Regions from separate parts of the Martinezella lusitana genome, predicted to be linked through region 2. Evidence: predicted binding sites of a transcription regulator. Region 2 holds the regulator's gene; each other region holds the start of a gene.

Region 1 (3,118 bases), 780 kb from region 2:
CCGTCAACAGGCCGACACCAGGCGCCGGCGCTTGGAACAGCAGGCCGATCAACGGCACCTGGCCGATCGTCATCATAAGGAAGGGCAGGATATAGGTCTGCATCAGCGGCACGAGAATGAACAGGCCGACGATGCCGTAGATAATGGAGGGAATACCAGCCAGAAGCTCGATGGCCGTACTGATCGGACGTCGCAGGCTACCGGGGCAAAGTTCCGTGAGGAAAATGGCGATGCCGATGCCCAGGGGAACGGCGATCAGCATGGCGATGAACGAACTCACCAGCGTACCGACCACGGCAGGCACAGCGCCATAGATATCAGCAGGAGCGCTCCACTTCGTGCCCCAGAGGAACGAAAACCCAAAGGCCTGGAAGGTTGGCAAGGCATCGATGATAAGAACCACGATGATTGCCAGCAGCAGAAGCACGACAAGAGTAGCCGAGCCAAGCGTCATTAAATAGAAAATTCGATCCTGTATCCGGAATTTTCTGGTGACGGCGCTGGTATCCAGTGCCTGGAAGCCAGCCGTCTGAGTCGCATCAGCCATCGATTTCCCCTTGTCCTGTCACGAAAGGCGGACAGGGCCATGCCCTGTCCGCCGTAACTTCTCAGCTAGCACAAATTACTTCGCGCCAAAGTCCTTCGTCCAGGACTTCTCGACAACCGCAGCAACACTCTCCGGGATCGCAAGGTAAGACAGGGCGGTCGCGTCCTTCTGGCCATGCTCATAGGACCACTTGAAGAACTTCAGCGCCTCTTCGTTGAGAGCAGGATCGGCCGGCTTCTTGTAGAGCAGAACCCAGGTCGAAGCTGCAATCGGCCAGCTCTGATCGCCCGGCTGGTTGGTGATGATCAGGTTGAAGTTCTTGGCATTGGCCCAATCGGCGTTGGAGGCAGCAGCCTTGAATGTGTCGAGGCTCGGCTCGATAACCTTGCCGGCAGCATTCTTCATCTTCGCGAAACCGATGTGGTTGGCGATGACGTAGGAATATTCAACGTAGGAGATCGAACCAGCCGTCTGGTTGACCGTGGTGGAAACGCCTTCCGAACCCTTGGCGCCGAAGCCGACCGGCCATTCAACCGCCGTGTTCGAACCAACCTTTTCCTTCCACTCCGGCGAAACCTTCGCCAGGTAGTCGGTGAAGTTGAAGGTCGTGCCCGAGCTGTCGGCGCGATAAACGACGGAGATCGGCGTGGAAGGCAGCTTTACGTCGGGGTTGAGGGTCTTGATGGCCGCATCGTCCCACTTGGCAATCTTGCCGAGGAAGATGTCAGCCAGCGTCTTGCCGTCGAGAACGAGTTCGCCCGGCTTTACGCCTTCAACGTTATAGGAAACGACGATGCCGCCGGAGATCATCGGGAACTGGGCAATGCCGTTCTTCTCGAGGTCAGCGTCGCTCATTGGCTTGTCCGAAGCGCCGAATACGATGGTCTTGTCGAGGAGCTGCTTGATGCCGGCGCCCGAACCGACCGACTGGTAGTTGACGACATTGTTCGTCGCGGCCTTGTAGCCTTCAGCCCACTTCGACAGAACCGGAGCGATGAAGCTCGAGCCGGCGCCCGTGATGTCGGCAGCCGAGGCCGAAACGGACATAGCCGCGATGAAGCCTGCGGTCAGGCAAAGCGAACGAAATTTCTGGTTCAGCATATTAGACTCACTTCCTCAAGTGATGAAAGGATGGCGAGCAGGAGTCTGGCGCGGGGTGTCCCATCGGTTGGTAACCCCCACCTCTATCTCCTGGCGACAGTGATGCGTCTAAAGGCGCAGTGTTTCAGTTTGATGACAGTTTGGTGAAAGCCCGGTGACACAACCTCTGGCAATGGAAACGGCCATCGCGCGGACGGCACGACAAAGACCGGCGCGCATCGAAGCGGCAGCGGTCTTCATGTTTTGATTCAACTGGCTTTGCGACGGAATCCAAGGCGCCGTCAGAGGCGGATCACATAGTCCTTGCGAGTCGTTTCAATGACTTCCCAGGTCCCCTTGAAGCCAGGCCTTAGGATCATCCGGTCGCCGGCGCGCAGGTGAAAAGTCTCGCCATTCTCGGCAGTTACCACCGAATGACCGGAGAGGATGTGGAAATATTCCCACTCGTCATAGACGATCTTCCATTTGCCCGGCGTCGCCTCCCAGATGCCCGCATAGAGCCCGCCATCGGCTTCCTCGGCATTCCAGTTGCGGAATTCCGGTGTTCCGGAAATGAGGCGATCCTCGGCCGGGGCACCCGTTTCCGGCTCGATGCCGTCGGTGTCCAATCGTAAATATGTTGTCATAAACCCCTCATGACGATCTGGAAACACTCGATCGCAGTGCACCGCATTTTGGTCGGCTTCGCGACATTCAAGAACACCAGGACCTGAATATCCGGTTATCGCCCGCCTCTTGCAAGCCCGTGTTCAATCAGCCGGTCGACGAGCGCCGGATAGGAGATCCCGGTCGCCTCCATGGCCTTCGGATACATGCTGATATTGGTGAATCCCGGCATCGTGTTGACCTCGTTGACCACCATGCTCATGTCCGGCCTCACGAAGAAATCGACGCGCGCGAGACTTTCGCAGCCCAATGCACGAAACGCATCCAGCGAGAGCTCGCGCAGACGCTGGGTGAGATCGGCGGGCAATTGCGCCGGAACGCTGACTACTGCACCATCCTCATCGAGATATTTCGCTTCATAGCTATAGAAGCTGTGAGCCTGGCCGGTGACGATCTCGCCCGGCAGGGAAACGAACAGCGTCCCGTCGGTCTGCTCGAGGACAGCGCATTCAATTTCGCGTGCCTTAACAAACTCCTCGATCAGAACCTTGTCGTCATGCTTGAACGCCTCGATGAGTGCTGCGCGAAATTCCTCGGCGTTGGCCGCCTTGCTGACACCAACGGAAGAGCCCTGTCGCACCGGCTTGACGAAGACCGGCGCCCCCAAGGCGCTCGCCGCCTCTTCGAACGACAGAGTATCGCCAGATCTCACCGTGATCGAACGAGCGACCGGCAGGCCGGCGTCGCGCAGCAGACGCTTAGCGATGTCCTTGTCGATGGCGGTTGCCGACCCCAGGATGCCGCAGCCGACCAGAGGAACCCCGACCATTCGAGCGAGACCCTGGATGGAACCGTCCTCGCCAT
Region 2 (3,118 bases):
GTCATTCTCATGGACGAGCCGTGCTCGGCGCTCGATCCCATCGCCACGGCCAAGGTCGAGGAACTGATTCACGAGCTGCGGGAAAACTTCACGATCGTCATCGTGACGCATTCCATGCAGCAGGCAGCCCGTGTCTCGCAACGCACCGCAATGTTTCACCTCGGCCATTTGGTCGAGGAGAACGATACCGATAAGATGTTCACTAATCCCGACGATTTCCGCACGCAGGATTACATCATGGGCCGTTTTGGTTGATGATGTCCCGCGCGCGGCTACCATCACAAGTTTCACCCTGAGGATAGAAAAATGGTCTCTACTCACATTCTCTCTGCCTACGACGAAGACCTGAAGTTCCTGACGCGCCGCATTGCCGAAATGGGCGGCCTGGCGGAGCAGATGGTCAGCGACAGCGTCCGCGCGCTGGTGCACGGCGATGTTGCTCTTGCGCAAAAGGTCATCTCCGACGACGTCGTCCTCGACCATGCCGAACGCGAAGTCGGCGACAAGGCAATCGTCACCATTGCTCGCCGGCAGCCGATGGCCGCCGACCTGCGCGAAATCATGGGCTCCATTCGCATCGCCGCCGATCTGGAGCGCGTTGGCGACCTCGGCAAGAACACCGCCAAGCGCGTCATCGCCGTGCAGGGCACCGGCGTTCCGCGCAGCCTGGCGCGGGGTATTGAGCATCTTTCCGAACTGGCGCTCAGCCAGCTCAAGGAAGTACTCGACGTCTACACGACCCGTTCGCCAGACAAGGCCGTGTCGATCCGTGAGCGCGACGAGGAAATCGACGCGATGTACACCTCGCTCTTCCGCGAGATGCTGACCTACATGATGGAAGATCCGCGCAACATCACCACCTGCACGCATCTTCTCTTCTGCGCCAAGAACATCGAGCGCATCGGCGACCATGCCACCAACATCGCCGAGACGATCTATTACATGGCGACCGGCAGCCAGCCCGAGGGCGAGCGCCCGAAAGACGATACCGCCAACACCGTCGGTGCGCTGACGGAATAACGAAGACGCCAAGAAAGGAGACCAGAGACACATGGTTCCGAGAGTTGCTGTTGTAGAAGACGAAGAAGCGCTCAGCGTTCTGCTGCGCTACAATCTGGAGGCCGAAGGCTTCGAGGTCGATACCATTCTGAGAGGAGACGAAGCCGAACTTCGCCTCCAGGAGCGCATCCCCGATCTTCTGATCCTTGACTGGATGCTCCCCGGCGTGTCGGGTATCGAGCTCTGCCGCCGGCTGCGCATGCGGCCGGAAACGGAGCGCCTGCCGATCATCATGCTCACCGCCCGCGGCGAGGAAAGCGAGCGCGTACGCGGCCTTTCCACCGGCGCCGACGATTATGTCGTCAAGCCGTTCTCGACGCCGGAGCTGATGGCTCGCGTCAAGGCGATGCTGCGCCGTGCCCGTCCGGAGGTCCTCTCCACGGTTCTGCGCTGTGGCGATATCGAACTGGACCGCGAGACCCATCGCGTCCACCGCAAGAGCCGCGAAGTGCGGTTGGGGCCGACGGAATTCCGCCTGCTGGAATTCCTGATGGCTTCGCCGAGCCGCGTCTTCTCGCGGTCGCAACTCCTCGACGGTGTCTGGGGACATGACATCTATGTCGACGAACGCACTGTCGACGTCCATGTCGGACGCCTGCGCAAGGCGCTGAACTTCTCCAATATGCAGGATGTCATCCGCACCGTTCGCGGCGCGGGTTATTCCATGGAAGCCTGAGCGGGAAACCGGTCAGCCATCCAACATAGCGGCGGAAACAGAAAACGGGCCTTTCGGCCCGTTTCTTTCATTCAGCTATAAGGCATCTCAGCCGCGCGGTTGAGCCGCAGGCCGGCGCCGTTCATGCACCGGCTGGTAGGCCAGGCGCTGATGGTAGCCGCAATAGGGCGATGCATCCGGGCTATCATTGCCGCAGAAGTGGAAATCATCCTTCAGCGGATCGCCGACCGGCCACTTGCAGGTGCGTTCGGTAAGTTCCGTTAGACCGAGGCGGCGCGAGATCGGAACGACCACATTGGAGGCCGGACGATATTCGATCTCGTTGACCGTATCGATCTCGACTTCTTCCTTGAGCATCGTTGCGCCCTGCTGACGGGTAACCGTGCGGGTTGCAACGCGCGAGGCGTAGTTCGGTGCGCGCGGCGCCGAAGTGTTGCGCTTCTGTGCCCGGGCCGCAGTTGCCGTGCCGCCTGCCTTCGCTCGGCCCGGCAGGCTCAAGCGATGTACCTTGCCGATGACGGCGTTACGGCTGACACCACCGAGCTGTGCCGCGATCTGGCTCGCGCTCAAACCCTCGGACCACAGCTTCTTCAGCTTCTCGACGCGTTCGTCTGTCCAATTCATGCCCTGTCTCCGCTGTCGCGTTTCCGATGGCAGAATCCTTCACCATTGCCTCAGATGGGATCGAGGCACGAAACGCTTAAAAAATTGTGGTGACTAGTTCCGCCGCATGCAGTCTAGTAATTGAGATTTAACCTAGTGTGAGGCTGACTCCGTGACAAGAGTCGCATGATTCCTGGGGAATCGATTTCGGGGTTTTCCCCAACTTGCTTGTGCAAGCGTGGCATTTTTGCAATATTAGCAACTAGAGACATACCTCTCGCCGAGGGGCGCTCTGCTGCGTCCGCGAAATTGCCTGTTTTGTTGACATCGCGGTGCAAAACATCAATAGTACCCACGCCGCCGCAAGGCGGCATTTTTGATTTTTCCGGGCCCGTTTCACTTGAAGGAAACGATTGGCCCTAAAGGTTGTGATCGAGGAGACATGCGCCATGGCTGAAACCGCGCCGCTTTATGACACCTATATGCGCGCCCCGCTGCGGTTTGAGCGAGGAGAGGGTGTATGGCTGTTCACGGAGACCGGCGAGCGCTATCTCGATTTCGCCGCCGGCGTCGCGGTGAATTCGCTTGGCCATGCGCATCCCCATCTGGTTGCGGAGTTGAAGGCGCAGGCCGACAAGGTCTGGCATCTGTCGAACCTCTATGAGGTGCCAGGCCAGGAGAAGCTGTCGAAGCGCCTGACGGAAGCCACCTTCGCCGACAAGGTGTTCTTCACCAATTCCGGTGCCGAGGCGCTGGAATGCGCAATCAAGACGGCGCGGC
Region 3 (3,118 bases), 1.5 Mb from region 2:
AATGGTCTCGCGGTCGCGATTGGAAGCCCAGTCCATCAGCATTTTCAGGCTTTGGTCGGCTTCCCGCACACCCTGCGCATAGGTGGCGAGCGTGTCACGATCGGTATCGGTGAGGTTGCCCTTGATATCGATCGTGTTCTCGACATAGCGATTTGCTTCATAAGGGCCATGACCCTGCAAGGTGACGGCGAAGAGGAAGAACGGCCGATCCATTGCGTCGCCCTCGCGCATGATCTCTTTCATCAGCGAGTCGTCCGAGGCAAAGACACCGCGCTTCTCCATGGGGGGCATGGTGTCTTCGGTGAGGAATTCCTCGAAGCCGAAAGCTCTATAGACCTCGTTGCGGTTCCAGAACCAGCCGCTGAACGGATGGAGCGCGCGCGCCGCATAGCCTTCTCCGCGGAAGAAAGTGGCAAGCGACGGGATCGGCTTGCGAACATATTGCTGGTAGGGAATGCTGCCATACGGCAGAAACGCGTTGGAAAAGCCCGTCAGCGCCTCGAACTCGACATTGGCGGTCATGCCGCCGAATTCCGGTGAGAAGACATGGCCGGACTGCGCTGCGCGGATGTTCGGCATCGGGTCGGGAGTCAAGCTCACGTTAGAAAGCCGGGTCGGATCCCAGAAGGATTCGCTCATCAGCATGATGACGTCAGGCTTTTGGCGTGGGCCGGAGAGATATCCATAATTGCGCGCGGGTATGGCGTCGATCGCATCTTGCCCGTAGCCCGCCGGCGCTTTGACATCAGCCATGGGCAGGTTCAGCGAGAAGGCTATAATGAAGCCGTTATAGCTGTAATTTTCCTTCTGATCCCAGACGATGGGGATGATGCGCAGTTTCTCGCGGATAAACGAATATTGCGTCGGGTCCATCTGCGAGACGAAGAGGGCTGCAAGCGGCAGGCAGATGGAGAGCCGGGCCCCGCGTGCCTTTTTCGACAGCATGGCGGCGCGTTGCCAGCCATAGCGCCACAGAAAGGCGAGGATGGCCAAGGACGCTATGATGCCGATAGTGAGCGCCACGGCGGTCCAGGGCTTGTCCCGAACCATTACCGGCATCAGTTCCATGATCTGGCGGGCAAACAGGAAATCCGACGGATAAAGCGGATCGGAGAGGAAGTTCTGTTTCTGATTGGAGATGAACGCCGGAACGAGCAGCAGTGGGGCAACCATCAGGATCGATTGATGCGCGCGGCCGAAAATCGCATCCAGCAATATCATCAGCAGCATGACGATGCCGATGGTGGTGAAGCCAGGACGAGTCGGAGAAAGCAGGTAGGACGGAACGGCCGCGAACTCTCCTCGAGCAATCCATTCGACGGCGACAACGGTCGACAGCGCGAGCAGGAAGGTGAGGGTGAGGCTCAAAATCTGGCGCAGGACCGCCGATTGCCGTCTCGCTGCGCCGATCTTCTGGAAAAGAACGAACCTGCCTGCCAAAGCAGAACCGATGACCAAAGCGACCAAAGATTTCTCCGAATGCTATAAAATATTCATATAATTGTCGTGCTTTTGTCATGAATACCGAACGAACCGCAAGGCGGACTTAGTATTTTTCGGGGTAAAAATATCACTTGCGCGTATGACGCGATTTTGCCGCATGCAGGATGGCGAAGGCTGTTGCGGAACAGGGCCACCGTCGTTAAATATATGGCATGACAGAACAAAGCCCCATCACCCAGACGATCCGCATCGCTGTCGCGCAGCTCAATCCGACGGTCGGCGATGTCTCCGGCAACCTTTCAAAAGCGCGTGAAGCGCGGGCCGAGGCGGCGCGCGAGGGCGCGCAGCTTGTTTTGTTTACAGAATTGTTCATTTCCGGCTATCCGCCGGAGGACTTGGTGCTGAAGCCAGCCTTTATCCGCGCCTGCCAGAAAGCCGTGGACAGCCTTGCCGCCGATACCGCCGATGGCGGACCGGGCATCATCGTCGGCTTTCCGCGTCAGGATGAGACTGGCCGCTACAATTCGGTCGCTGTGCTTGATGGCGGCAAGGTCATCTTCATCAGGGACAAGGTTGATCTGCCAAACTACGGCGAGTTCGACGAGAAGCGCGTCTTTGATGAGGGGACTATCGCGGGGCCGGTCAATTTTCGAGGCGTCCGGATCGGCATCCCGATTTGCGAGGAGATCTGGAACGATCTTGGCATCTGCGAAACGCTGGCCGAAAGTGGCGCGGAAATTCTTTTGGTTCCGAATGGCTCGCCTTACTATCGTGGCAAAGTCGACGTCCGTTATCAGGTCGTGCTCCGCCAAGTGATCGAGTCTGGCTTGCCGCTCATCTTTGCAGCCCAGGTTGGCGGCCAGGACGAGTATGTTTTCGATGGCGCGAGCTTTGCTTTTAACGCCGACAAAACGCTGGCTTTCCAGATGAGCCAGTTCGAAACCGCCCTGGCTGTGACGACCTGGAAGAAGAACGGCGACGTCTGGCATTGCAGCGAAGGTCCGATGGCGCATATCCCGGAGGGCGAGGAGGCCGATTATCGTGCCTGCCTGTTGGGCTTCCGCGATTATGTGAACAAGAATGGCTTCAAATCGGTCGTGCTCGGCCTCTCGGGCGGTATCGACTCGGCGATCTGCGCCGCGATTGCTGTCGATGCGCTCGGCGAGGAGCGGGTGCGCACCGTCATGCTGCCTTACCGCTATACCTCCGAGGACTCGCTGAAGGATGCGGCCGATTGCGCCAAGGCGCTTGGCTGCCGCTACGATATCGTGCCGATCGAGGAGCCAGTGACTGGCTTTACCTCGGCACTGGCCGATCTGTTTGAAGGCACCGAGAGCGGCATCACTGAGGAAAACCTGCAGAGCCGCGCCCGTGGCACCATCCTGATGGCGATCTCCAACAAGTTTGGCTCGATGGTGGTCACCACCGGCAACAAGTCGGAAATGTCGGTCGGCTATGCCACACTCTATGGCGACATGAACGGCGGCTTCAACCCGATCAAGGACCTTTACAAGATGCAGGTCTATGCGCTGTCGCGCTGGCGCAACCAGCATGTGCCGCCGGGCGCGCTCGGCCCTTCGGGCGAGGTGATCCCGTACAACATCATCGACAAGGCGCCGTCGGCCGAATTACGGCCAAACCAGACTGACCAGGATTCGCTGCCGCCCTATCCGGC
Region 4 (3,118 bases), 1.2 Mb from region 2:
ATGATGGCCTTCAAGAGCGGTGAAATCCGTCTGCTGGTCGCCACGACGGTTGTCGAGGTTGGCGTCGATGTGCCGGACGCGACGATCATGGTGATCGAACATGCCGAGCGTTTTGGCTTGGCGCAGTTGCACCAGCTTCGCGGCCGTGTCGGACGCGGCGACGAAGCCTCGACTTGCATCCTGCTCTACAAGGGTCCACTGGGCGAAACTGGCCATGCGCGGCTGACAATCATGCGCGACACCGAGGACGGCTTCCGTATCGCCGAAGAGGATCTGAAATTGCGTGGTGAGGGTGAATTGCTCGGCACGCGCCAATCCGGCACGCCCGGCTTTCGCATCGCCAGCCTCGAGGCCCATGCCGATCTTCTGGAGATCGCCCGCAAGGACGCCGCCTATCTGATCGACCGTGATCCGGACCTGACCAGCGAGCGCGGCATCGCGGTACGCACCCTGCTCTATCTCTTCCGCCGCGACGAGGCGATCCGGTTCCTGAGAGCCGGATAGTCGGATGGACGCGGCAGGCGGCGTCCATCCCTTTCAAAGGCTATTACTTGGCAGACAGGCCGGGGATTGTCACCTGGAACACCTGGAACATGGTGTCGACGTCGGCCCCGCCTTCACCCTTGTAGGCAGCGCCCACCTGGAAACCGTCCTGGGTCAGGAAGTCGTTGTCATTGGCGACGAACAGGAAGTAGTCGTCCGGCAGCTTCGGATCGAGAACGCTGACGAACGACATAGCCTCCCATTTCTCGGAAAGGTTATTGCGATCGTTCGGCGCGCCATTATGGAGGCCGAAGCGGGCAAGGTTGTCGCTATCGTTGATGTCGATCAACTGGCTAACCGTTGCGGGCTTCACCGACGCATCAAGGACACCTTTCGGAGCAACCGGTGTGTCGGCATCGAATTTGCTGCCGGCAATGTCGGTGGCGCCGGAGACATCGACGACGTTGATGCTGCGGTAAAGCGACTTTTCCCCTTCCATGCCGTAGCCATTGTTGCTGTCGCGCGCCAGCATCAGGAAACTTGTCGGCGAAAGCACCACGATCTCGCTCTGCGCGGCGACAGCCGTCTTACCCTTGTTGTTGGTGAAGACCGGCAGCGGCACGACATATTCATGCACCAGCTTCAGATGCGCCAGATCAGCGGCATCATAGACCAGCGCGCGGGTATTCTGTCGGGTCGAGCCGGAGTCGCCACCGTCCTGACGCGTCGCCGACTGCAACACAGCAATCAGAAACTTGCCGTCCGGGGTCATCGACATGCCTTCTAGGCCCTGGTTGTTCTGGCGGCCGCTGGTTGGATCCTTGGGATCGGGAGCCTTTTCACCGGGGCCAGGATTGTTCGACGCAAAGTTCACGGCACCATGGCGCATCGGCAGCAATGCAGCCGGGGGCGGCGTGGCGGACATCATTCGGCCATCGGCGGAGAAGCGGTAGATATAGGGGCCGTATTCGTCGCTGATGAACATGGTGCCATCCGGCACACGGACGATGGCTTCGTTGTCGAGCGAGATCTTGCCGTTCGGCGCTTCCGGCAGCAAGGGCATGCCACCTTCCGGATGGCGACTGCCATCGGACGGATCGAGGCCGGTGGTGTCGGCGCCCTTGTTGTCGGTCAGCAGCATGGTGTCGGCGAGTTTGGCAACGACGCCCGATTGTTCCTTGCCGGCCGGCGGCGTTGCGCCCGGAGCGACCGGCGTCAGTTGAACGTCGACGGTGTTGAGGCGTGGACGATAATCGGTGGTGCCGACGACGTTATAGCCGCGATCCGGCAGCAGCCACAGCGACCCCTTATAGCTGCCATCGGCATTGCGAACCCAACTCTTGGCGTCGATCGACATGCCCGAGCCGGAGCCGAAGGTTTCGCCGAACTTGTCGCGCTGGTTGGCCGGGATACGGCCGACAGCCACGAGGCCCTTATTAACCAGGGTGGTAACACCGCCAACTGCAACGGAATTATCGGCGAAGGCTGCGACCGGCATGGTGAAAACGAAAGTGGCGAGCGCTGCCGACAGCAGCGGCAAACTCATTGAACGCAAATTTCTCACGGCAATATCCTCCTGATGAAAACTCTTTGTGCTGGAATGGCGTTCATCTCCCGATCGGTTGAAAACCGCATCGAACGAAAATATCAGGCTCCGTTGAGCCGCAAACATTCGACCATGAGATGTGCCCGCCTGCCCTTCCGGCAACCGGTCTAGAACGCCAATATGATAGGGACATGACAGTTCGATCCGGCTGATGCGACCGGCGGGCCGGATGATCGCCAGCATAAGGTTCCGCTCGTCCACCATGACATCTTGAGATTGAAACCGTGCTGCATTTGGCGTAGGTCGTTTCTTAAGCCTGCTGCGAACCGAGTTTGCGATGTCCTCGCAACAATTGCCGTTAACGCCATAAGATAGCGAAGGGTTTCACTCCATGAAGACGTCTGCTTCTGTCGCTGTTCTCGCGATGGCATTCACCGCAATTCTGGGCCTTTCGGCCTGCGACGATCAGTCGAAATCCACTGCCACCAGCAATCAGTCCTCGGCCGATACGGCATCGAAGCTGGCGAACAGCGCAAAATTAAACGACTACGTGCTGGCCTATAATGATCTCATCGGGGATTCCGGCCTGCTGGCGCAATATCAGGCCTATCAGAACGCCAATATTTCGAAGAGCGCGACCTCCGACAATATTACCGAAGTCAGCAAAGGCTCGCTCGAACGATCCGCGGATAAATTGAAGACCGTGCGCGGCGCAAAGGGCGATGCACCCACGGAACTCGATACCGCCGCCGACAAGCTGATCTCCGCACTTGGTCAGGTAGTTCCCCGCCTTTCCGGCCTGGATGTCTATTATACCAGCAAGGCCTACATGGAGGACGGGCTGGCGCGCGGAAAGCGTGAGGATCCCTTGATGCTTGCCGATTTCCAGGCTGCCGCCGCCGCATTGGAGGAATTCCATCAGCAATTGCAGAAGGAGCTCGACCGCCGGGAACAGGCCGAGCTTGCCAAGATCAAGGAACGCGGGGATATGCCGGTCTATCAGACACGGCTTGCCCTCAGCCAGGCGAGACAACTCGTCAATCTTTTCAATAGTTCGGAAGACCCCAGCAAACCCGCTCTACAGGGACA

The links. Region 2 encodes PhoB, which activates phosphate uptake and scavenging genes when phosphate is short. Its sites were predicted from a motif close to TGTCATNNANCTGTCAT; they were not measured.
Region 1: a site for PhoB is predicted at 1,781-1,797, ahead of pstS (phosphate ABC transporter substrate-binding protein PstS). Genes of this name have one in related genera too.
Region 3: a site for PhoB is predicted at 1,503-1,519, ahead of HB780_RS16735 (LTA synthase family protein). Genes of this name have one in related genera too.
Region 4: a site for PhoB is predicted at 2,210-2,226, ahead of HB780_RS15550 (esterase-like activity of phytase family protein). Genes of this name have one in related genera too.

The regions. Positions count from the first base shown of each region.
Region 1 covers NZ_CP050308.1:3,839,292-3,842,409, reverse strand. The annotation lists gene pstC (phosphate ABC transporter permease subunit PstC) at 1-547, opposite strand, end outside; gene pstS (phosphate ABC transporter substrate-binding protein PstS) at 623-1,594, opposite strand; gene HB780_RS32345 (cupin domain-containing protein) at 1,930-2,274, opposite strand; gene HB780_RS32340 (D-alanine--D-alanine ligase family protein) at 2,370-3,118, opposite strand, start outside.
Region 2 covers NZ_CP050308.1:3,056,796-3,059,913, forward strand. The annotation lists gene pstB (phosphate ABC transporter ATP-binding protein PstB) at 1-255, shown strand, start outside; gene phoU (phosphate signaling complex protein PhoU) at 307-1,020, shown strand; gene phoB (phosphate regulon transcriptional regulator PhoB) at 1,052-1,735, shown strand; gene HB780_RS28480 (GcrA family cell cycle regulator) at 1,823-2,359, opposite strand; gene HB780_RS28485 (aspartate aminotransferase family protein) at 2,788-3,118, shown strand, end outside.
Region 3 covers NZ_CP050308.1:602,192-605,309, reverse strand. The annotation lists gene HB780_RS16735 (LTA synthase family protein) at 1-1,467, opposite strand, end outside; gene HB780_RS16730 (NAD+ synthase) at 1,656-3,118, shown strand, end outside.
Region 4 covers NZ_CP050308.1:354,955-358,072, reverse strand. The annotation lists gene recG (ATP-dependent DNA helicase RecG) at 1-504, shown strand, start outside; gene HB780_RS15550 (esterase-like activity of phytase family protein) at 548-2,047, opposite strand; gene HB780_RS15545 (YiiG family protein) at 2,421-3,118, shown strand, end outside.